DNA from 2 places in the Paenibacillus sp. OK060 genome. Region 1 is predicted to be linked to the other one. Evidence: predicted binding sites of a transcription regulator. Region 1 holds the regulator's gene; the other holds the start of a gene.
What was found. Region 1 encodes NrdR, which represses ribonucleotide reductase genes. Its sites were predicted from a motif close to AACACNATATATNGTGTT; they were not measured.
Positions count from the first base shown of each region.

Region 2: nrdI (class Ib ribonucleoside-diphosphate reductase assembly flavoprotein NrdI) is a predicted target of NrdR. The motif match lies at 1,474-1,491, and genes of this name have one in related genera.

Region 1 is NZ_FNFR01000007.1:367,535-371,944, forward strand. Features, by position in the region: gene BLS14_RS25255 (manganese efflux pump) at 1-295, shown strand, start outside; gene coaE (dephospho-CoA kinase) at 305-901, shown strand; gene BLS14_RS25265 (lytic transglycosylase domain-containing protein) at 898-1,461, shown strand; gene BLS14_RS25270 (alpha/beta-type small acid-soluble spore protein) at 1,569-1,790, opposite strand; gene nrdR (transcriptional regulator NrdR) at 1,906-2,373, shown strand; tRNA gene BLS14_RS25280 (tRNA-Ala) at 2,559-2,631, shown strand; tRNA gene BLS14_RS25285 (tRNA-Lys) at 2,648-2,720, shown strand; gene BLS14_RS25290 (MFS transporter) at 2,940-4,136, opposite strand; gene BLS14_RS25295 (ArsR/SmtB family transcription factor) at 4,209-4,410, opposite strand, start outside.
Region 2 is NZ_FNFR01000002.1:586,475-590,884, forward strand. Features, by position in the region: gene BLS14_RS33540 (ABC transporter substrate-binding protein) at 1-393, opposite strand, end outside; partial or broken gene BLS14_RS33545 (helix-turn-helix transcriptional regulator) at 490-1,251, opposite strand; gene nrdI (class Ib ribonucleoside-diphosphate reductase assembly flavoprotein NrdI) at 1,532-1,891, shown strand; gene nrdE (class 1b ribonucleoside-diphosphate reductase subunit alpha) at 1,878-3,962, shown strand; gene nrdF (class 1b ribonucleoside-diphosphate reductase subunit beta) at 4,005-4,410, shown strand, end outside.

The DNA.
Region 1 (4,410 bases):
GATCCTGCGTAGTCCCTCGAAGGCGGATATGGATAACTCGGGCAGTATATCCGTCCAAGAAGCGATGTGGCTGGGGATAGCCCTTTCTCTGGATGCTTTTGGTGCAGGATTAGGGGCAGCATTATTGGGATTTCCGACTTTGTGGACAGCATTAGTTATTGCGTTGTTTAGTGGGGCATTTCTGTCACTGGGCATGAAAGTTGGGTTGCGCTTTGCTGCTCTGCGGTGGATGCGAAGATTATCTGTGTTACCTGCGCTTTTATTAATGTTTATGGGAATAATGAAGTTGTTGTGAGGTGAAATAATGAATATTGGCTTAACCGGCGGGATCGCGACAGGCAAAAGCAGCGTGTCCGCCTTTCTCGCCAGTAAGGGAGCGTTGCTCATTGATGCAGATGTTATTGCCCGGGAAGTAATGCTGCCCGGGCATCCCGTTTTGGCTGCGGCTGTTCAGCGGTTCGGACAAGCCATATTGAATGAGGACGGAACACTGGATCGGAAAAAGCTTGGAAGTATTGTTTTTCAGAATCCAGAAGAACGTAAGGCACTTGAGGCTATTACACATCCAGCGATCCGCAAGGAGATGCGCGAGCGCGCTGCTCTGTACGAGCTTGAACATCCGGACAAGCTGGTCGTATCGGATATTCCGTTATTGTACGAGTCAGGGCTGGAGGATGGCTTCGAAGAGGTGATGGTTGTTTACGTTCCGAGGTCAGTGCAGCTAGAACGACTGATGAGCCGGGATGGAATGACGGCAGAACAGGCAGATGCCCGTATAGACGTGCAGATGGATATTGAAGATAAGAAGCAGCGTGCTGACGTGCTTATCGATAACAGCGGCTTGTGGTCAGAGACGGAGCAGCAACTGATTTCATTTTTGCATCGTAAGGGCCTAATATGAGATTGCTGCGTAAGAAACGGGTACTGTTGTTGATGTTTGTGTCTTTTGTATTGGTGCTGTTCCTGAATACCAATTGGATGTCATGGTTCTATCCGATTCATTATAAGGAAGAGATTCGGGCCCAGTCTCAGAGTTATGAGGTTGATCCGTTTCTCATCGCTTCCATCATCAAGGTGGAGACCAATTTTAAGACAAGCAAGGAATCCAAGAGAGGTGCCATCGGATTAATGCAGCTGATGCCTGACACCGCGAACTGGATTATGGAGCAAGCCAAAATTCCGGGAACCTCATTGGAAGAATTGAAGCACGAGCCTGAAAGGAATATCCAGCTGGGCACCTGGTATCTACGTAATCTGTCAGATCAATTTGACGGGAATGAAGCGGCTATGATTGCTGCTTACAATGCAGGTCCAGGTAAAGTGAACTCATGGTTAAGGGATGGCGTATGGGACGGTTCATTCGAGACGGTCAAAGATATTCCGTTTGGTGAAACCCGGCACTATGTACAACGCGTCATTTATTATTATAATCAATATGTAAAGATCTATAATACGTTCTAAGTTAAGACACTTTGGATTCATGCTCTAAAATAAGTAGAAGCACCGAGCAGGCCGGTTGTTCACCGGCCGCTCCATGCTCCTCTGTGTACCGTATTACGATGCAGATATTATTGGTATTGACCTGCCAATTGCTGTTCTGCAATTGTTACCAGACGCTTCGTGATGTATCCACCGATCGAACCGTTCTCGTAAGAAGTCATGTTACCTTGGTATCCGTCTTGTGGGATGCTGATTCCGAGTTCTTGAGCAACTTCATATTTCAGTTGTTCGAGAGCTGCGGAAGCTTTAGTTACCACCAGGTTGTTGGAGTTACCATTGCTTTGTGCCATTGCTGTTCACCTCCTCGCGGTTGGTAAAAGTATTATGTGTCGGCAATACGATTTTCATAACTAAATGCATGCAGGCAATTTCTGGTAAAAAGTAAAACGTGGGAAGTGATCTGATTTGAAATGTCCTTATTGCGCCTACCTGGGCACAAAGGTGCTTGATTCAAGGCCGGCCAATGAATCGAAATCGATTCGTCGTCGTCGTGAGTGTGAGCAATGTAGCCGTCGATTTACAACTTTTGAAATGGTGGAAGAAACACCGCTGATCGTCATCAAGAAAGATGGCAGTCGTGAGGAATTTAGCCGGGACAAGATTCTCCGTGGCCTGATTCGGGCTTGTGAGAAACGTCCGGTCTCTGTGGAGACACTGGAAATGATGGTATCTGAGGCAGAGAAGTCTCTGCGAAATACAGCCGATGCAGAAGTAGAGAGCCGTCAGATTGGCGAACTGCTGATGGAACAGCTGTTTCCAGTGGATGAAGTAGCCTATGTGCGCTTTGCTTCGGTGTACCGTCAATTCAAAGACATCAATATGTTCATGAAAGAACTGAAATCTTTATTGTCCAAAGACAACAACGAGGATTAGTGAAACGGGTAAAAGGGGAAGAGCATTCTGGGGTTACCATCTGTGTGTTCCAGTAAAAAGGTTGTTCTTCTCCAATCACTTTAGCTTCAAGAAAAAGTTGTTGACAGCAAAAGCTGTATTTTATATGATATAGGAGTCGCCTGCGGAGCATTGCAGAGTTGGACAACTTGTTACATTCATAATTTGGGGCCTTAGCTCAGCTGGGAGAGCGCATCGCTGGCAGCGATGAGGTCAGGGGTTCGATCCCCCTAGGCTCCATACAAGAACATCATATGGACTCTTAGCTCAGTTGGTAGAGCAGTTGACTCTTAATCAATTGGTCCAGGGTTCGAGTCCCTGAGAGTCCATCAAAAAGAACGGCAGAGATGCCGTTCTTTTTTTATTAGGAGACAACTTGATTGCTTTTATACAGTCACAGAGTCTTTAAGTGGCAAAATGCTTAACTATATGACGAAATTGTCGTGCTGCGCCACGGGAAGAAAAACAAATTCCTGACCCGACTTGAATAGAAAAACAAAAACCAGGGTGCTGTAAATTAGCAGCCTGGTTTTTTTGGTAGATTTGAATTACGCACAAGTCTCGACTAGGCTGCATTTTACTTCTTCGCGGCGTTTGCGCAAGTAGGAAATACGGAAGAAGGTAGCAGCAGTTACAGCAGCCAGAATGACGCTCGTTGCGCCGATCCAACTGATGTAGCTCAGTGATGCCTGCTCGACGACAACACCGCCAAGACCAGCACCAGCGGCCATGCCAAGATGCAACACGGAGGTATTCATACTAAGCATAATGCCCGATGCCTCTGGAGCAAGTGACAATAAATAAAACTGCTGGGTTGGGCTCGAAGACCAAACGGTGAAAGACCAAAACATCAGAAGTGGGAATACGATCAACGGCGATTGTCCATCTAGTGAGAGCAGAACTAGAGCAATGGTATTAAACAGCATTCCGATGACTAATGTGCGGGGAGCTCCCCATCTATCGGTGCTGTAACCGCCGAATTTAGAACCAAACAAGCTAGCGATACCGAAAGAGAAGAGTGCGATGCTTACGCTTTGCTCGCTTAATTTGGTTATGGTCAGCAAGTAGGGCGAAATATAGGTGTAAACAACAGAGTATCCACCAATCCACATGAAGGCGACAGCCAACGCGATCGCAATTTCAGGTTTCTTCAACAGTGCAAACTGTTTGCGAATCGGAACAGGCGCCTCGCCATTGGATTGGGGAATAGCAATAAGGATTAAGAACATGGCAAGCAAACCTAGTAGACCGATAACGCCGAAAATGAGCTTCCAATCATAAACCGAAGCGGCGACTCTTCCAAGTGGAACTCCGATAATTAAGGAGGCACTGAAGCCCATTATAAGTGTTGCAATCGCACTTCCTTGTTTGCCAGGTGCAGCGAGCTTGGCAGCAACCGTCAATGAGGTAACAAGAAACACGCCGGTACTAATCGCGAGAACAACACGTGATACGAGCAAGAATGTAAAGCCTGGTAACGCGATGGCAATCAGGTTGCCTACTGCAAATACACCAAGCGCATAAAGGAGAAGTTTACGTCTCTCCATACGTCCAGTGACGGCTATGACGATCGGTGTGCCGAAGGCATAGGCCAGCGAAAAAACGGTAATCAGCTGACCTGCGACCGATACGGAGACACCTACATCTACAGCTACCTTATCCAAAATCCCTGCAATAATATATTCGGATGTCCCAACTAGAAAGCTGATAATAGCCAATATATAAATTTTCAATGCGTTCGACATACGGGTAAAGCTCCTCTCTATACTTCAATGTTTTATATTTCTAGATCTATAGAAATAATGTTTAAAAAAAATTTACTCCAGCAAATAAGGCGCATATTTCTGTGCCATTTCGCGGTTTACGCTGTAGTAGATATACGTTCCTTCCTTACGGAGGTTCAACAGTCCACAGTCTGTCAATTGCTTCAAGTGATGGGAAAGCGTTGAGCTGGCTACCGATTCCAGCTTAGACTCGATATCCGAGCAACACAAAGTTGTCTCCTCCGTAAGGAGTAAG
Region 2 (4,410 bases), on a different contig from region 1:
ACTTAATGCGATTAGCTTACCTTGCTGAAACGAATGAGGAATATAATGAAGAACCGTTTCCACCTTTTCCTCATATCGAAGAAGCCATCTTTCACTTTCATTCTCCCGATCCAAAAAACGGGCCGTTCGCCGCAGATGTTGCCGCCAATCCTCTCCGTGCCAACTTAGAAACAACACCGGTGCGATGTGCCGCAGCTTCTCTTTCTCCTCTTCGGGGATCATCTCGTCCAATGCAACAATCCGGTCTGGCCTGGCCCGCATCAATGCTTTGAGGTTGAAATCATAGTCGTGGCTGAGTGCTACCTTGACATCATAACGATATTTCCGACGGTAATCATCTGTCCAAAACTGATCAATGGGCGCTGCGAAGGGGATGATTTGCAGGGTCAGCAAATGCCCGATATTGGGCCAGCTGTACGCGGCTGTTTTGCATTTCCTGTTCGCAATATATGTACGAGGCGGTAATCCCACCTGCTTTTTGAATTGGCTGCTGAAATAGTGTTGGTCCTTGAAACCTGCCAACAGAGCAATGTCCTTCAGTGGTTGTCCTGCTTCCATCAGACGTTTGGCCTCGTTGGTGCGAATCTCTGCCAGATAGTCCATCGAACTCTGACCGAACTTCTCTTTGAATGATCTCATGAAATAATAGCGGCTCATGCCCGCTTCATCGGCCAGGTTCTCGACTGTGATTGTATCCTGATAGTGATGCAGCATGTATTTCCGTGCTCTCTCGAGTGCGTTCTCGTGTTGGTTCTGCTTCTTGAACAGAAGATGCAGCAGGTCCTGGAAACCTGCTTGGCTTGCGAAACGATCTGTTGAATCACCGGTATGCCAGTAACAGACGATTTTTTCGCAAAGTTGCTGCACCTGTGCATCTGGAAACGTGATTGGCTTACCAAGCTCCGTCAACAAATGCTCAGAGGACACCTTCTGTCCTTCATATGGAATGATGCCGATATGAATCCGGTATATGATCTGCTCTCCATCCGCTAAATAAACGGTCTCGACCCGTTGGCCTGGTAATACTATATGGGCACTATTTGGAACGAACGGATGCGGTATGCCATCAATGACGATTTTGCCGTGACGATTTGCAGCAACAAGAATGACATGATCTGGTGTTTCTTTGTATACCAAACGATAGGCCTTGTCGACCGAATCCTTGAATACGTTCTTTAATCCATACCATGCGAGATCTGCTGCTGTCTGTCCTTCACCCTCTGGGTGATTTTGTTGTAAATGTGTCATCATAGCGCATCCCTCTTTTCGAATCTTCTTCAAAATTCTAAATGATAACAATTCTCAATGTCAATCATAATTCTCTCATGCACCAAATATCGTGTCTTCGAATATGGATATCTACTAAGCCACAAATTTTTAAACCTAGTAATAGAGCCCATTCATCCGGTTTTTCACAAAATTGATACCGATAAGCATTTGACAAAGCTATATATTGATATAAAATTAAGAAATAGATCTATATATAGTGTTTGTTTTTGATCACCTTTCATTTGTCAAGGAGGATATGATAGTGCTAATTGTGTATGATTCTATAACCGGGAATGTTAAGAGGTTTATTTCCAAGCTTCAACTGCCGGCTGTTCAGATTCAGAATCAAATGACGATTGATGAACCGTACGTACTTGTGACATATACAACTGGTTTTGGACAGATACCTGATAAGGTGTCTTCTTTTTTGCAAAAAAACTCTGCATACCTGATTGGCGTGGCCGCCAGCGGTAACCGTAACTGGGGTGAGCGTTTTGCCAAAAGTGCAGATTTAATATCTGCATCTTATAACGTCCCGGTTATTAGTAAATTTGAATTATCGGGCTCCAAGAGAGATGTGGAGTATTTTGAACAGGAGGTGAGCCGCATTGCGTCATATTGAATTAAATAACATGCTGCTAAAGCGCGACTCTGATGGCTTCTTCCAGTTACATAAGGATAAAGAGGCTGTAGAGGAGTTTATGAGAGAAATCAAAAATAAAAGCATGGCGTTTGCCAACATTGATGATCAAGTCAAATTCATGATTGATCATGATTATTACGAAGATTTCTATGCTTCCTATACAGCTGACCAAGTTAGAACCGTATTTGAAATTACGCATGGCTATCAATATAACTTTCCTTCCTATATGGCAGCTTCTAAATTCTATACTGATTATGCATTGAGAACATATGACCGCAAAACATACCTTGAGCAATATGCGGATCGAGTAGCAGCCGTAGCACTTCATCTGGGTCAAGGACACTTTGATACGGCTTGTTTGCTGTCTCGTTCTATGATGGAACAGCGTCTTCAACCGGCAACCCCTACTTTTCTAAATGCGGGAAAAAGTCGGCGCGGTGAACTGGTTTCTTGCTTCCTGCTTGAAATGGATGATTCACTGAACTCCATAAACTATGTACTAAACACTTGTATGCAGTTATCCAAAATCGGTGGTGGAGTGGCTGTCAACCTGTCGAAGTTGCGTGCTCGTGGTGAAGTCATTAAAGGGGTTGAAGGTGCTGCTAAAGGCATCACGCCTGTTCTCAAGCTGATGGAAGATGGCTTCTCCTACGCTGATCAGATGGGTCAACGTAAGGGGTCTGGTGCAGCATACTATAATATTTTCGGTTGGGACGTTATGGAACTGCTGGATAGCAAAAAGATTAATGCGGATGAGAAAATCCGGCTGAAAACTCTCTCTATCGGACTTATTGTCCCTAATCGTTTCTATAAGCTGGCTCAAGATAATGAGCCCCTGTACCTCTTCGCACCTTATAGTGTCTACAAGGCGTATGGAACACATTTGGATGATATGGATCTGGACGTGATGTATGATACCTTGCTGGCTGACGACCGCGTGAAGAAGAAGAAATCGCTCAGTGCACGGGATATGCTGACCAAAATAGCGATGACTCAACTTGAATCCGGTTATCCCTACATCATTAATAAAACCAATGCCAATCAAGCACATGCCTTGAAAAACGTAGGACAAGTCAAAATGTCGAACCTCTGCACAGAGATCTTCCAGCTCCAGGAAACTTCTGAAATTACAGACTATGGTCAACCGGATATTATCCGCAAAGATATCAGCTGCAACCTGGCCTCCCTCAATATTGTTAATGTTATGGAGAGTGGCAAGATCAAGGAATCCGTTCATGAGGGAATGATCGCACTAACCTCCGTCAGCGACATGACACATGTAGCCAATGCTCCCGGTGTGGCAAAAGCCAATTCCGAAATGCATTCCGTTGGCTTGGGTGCCATGAATCTGCACGGTTACTTAGCCAAAAACAGGATTGCTTATGAGAGCTCGGAGGCCAAGGATTTTGTACGTACCTTCTTTATGACCATGAATTATCATTCTCTGGAGAAAAGTATGGAGTTTTCAGAGCAAACGGGTCAACGGTTCTATGGATTCGAGGAATCGGACTATGCGACTGGGGTATATTTTGATCGTTATGTGACTACGGATTACCGTCCCACCACATCGAAAGTACAAGAATTGTTCAACGGAATTGCTGTTCCGTCTCCTGAAGATTGGAACCTGCTTAAGTCTAAAGTGATGAAAAATGGCCTCTATCATGCCTATCGCATGGCTATTGCTCCAACGGCCAGCATCTCTTATATCCAAAACGCAACATCCAGTGTAATGCCCATCGTGGAACAAATTGAGACACGGACCTATGCCAATTCAACCACGTATTATCCAATGCCCTATTTGCAAAAGGATAATGTCTTCTATTACAAGTCAGCGTATCAAATGGATCAATTCAAGGTAATTGATTTGATTGCGGAGATTCAGCCGCATGTGGATCAAGGCATCTCAACCATTCTGCATGTAAACAGTGATGTATCCACGCGGGAGTTGGCTCGCTGCTACCTGTATGCTGCTCATAAAGGGTTGAAATCTCTGTATTATACAAGAACCAACAAGCTGACGATGGAAGAATGCATTGCTTGTTCAATATAAATAATTTCCCTTTAGGGTATTACGATTGGAGTATGATTTACCATGCCGGCAATTCAAGCTGTGAACTGGAATCGAGCGGATGATGATTTCACTCTGATGTTCTGGAATCAGAATATTATGCAATTTTGGACCGATGACGAGATTCCTTTATCCGATGATAAAATGACCTGGGGCATGCTCAGTGATATAGAAAAAGACGCTTATATGAAAGTTTTGGGAGGCTTAACCCTTCTGGATACGATCCAGGGCGGTGTAGGTATGCCGCAGATTATGGAGCATGTCGATGGACTGCAACGCAAAGCCGTACTTAGTTTTATGGCGATGATGGAACAAATTCATGCGAAATCATACAGCAGTATTTTTACCACGTTGGCATCAACCGAAGAAATTGACAGTGTATTTAAATGGGTGGAAGAAAATCCATATCTGCAAACCAAAGCGACGGTTA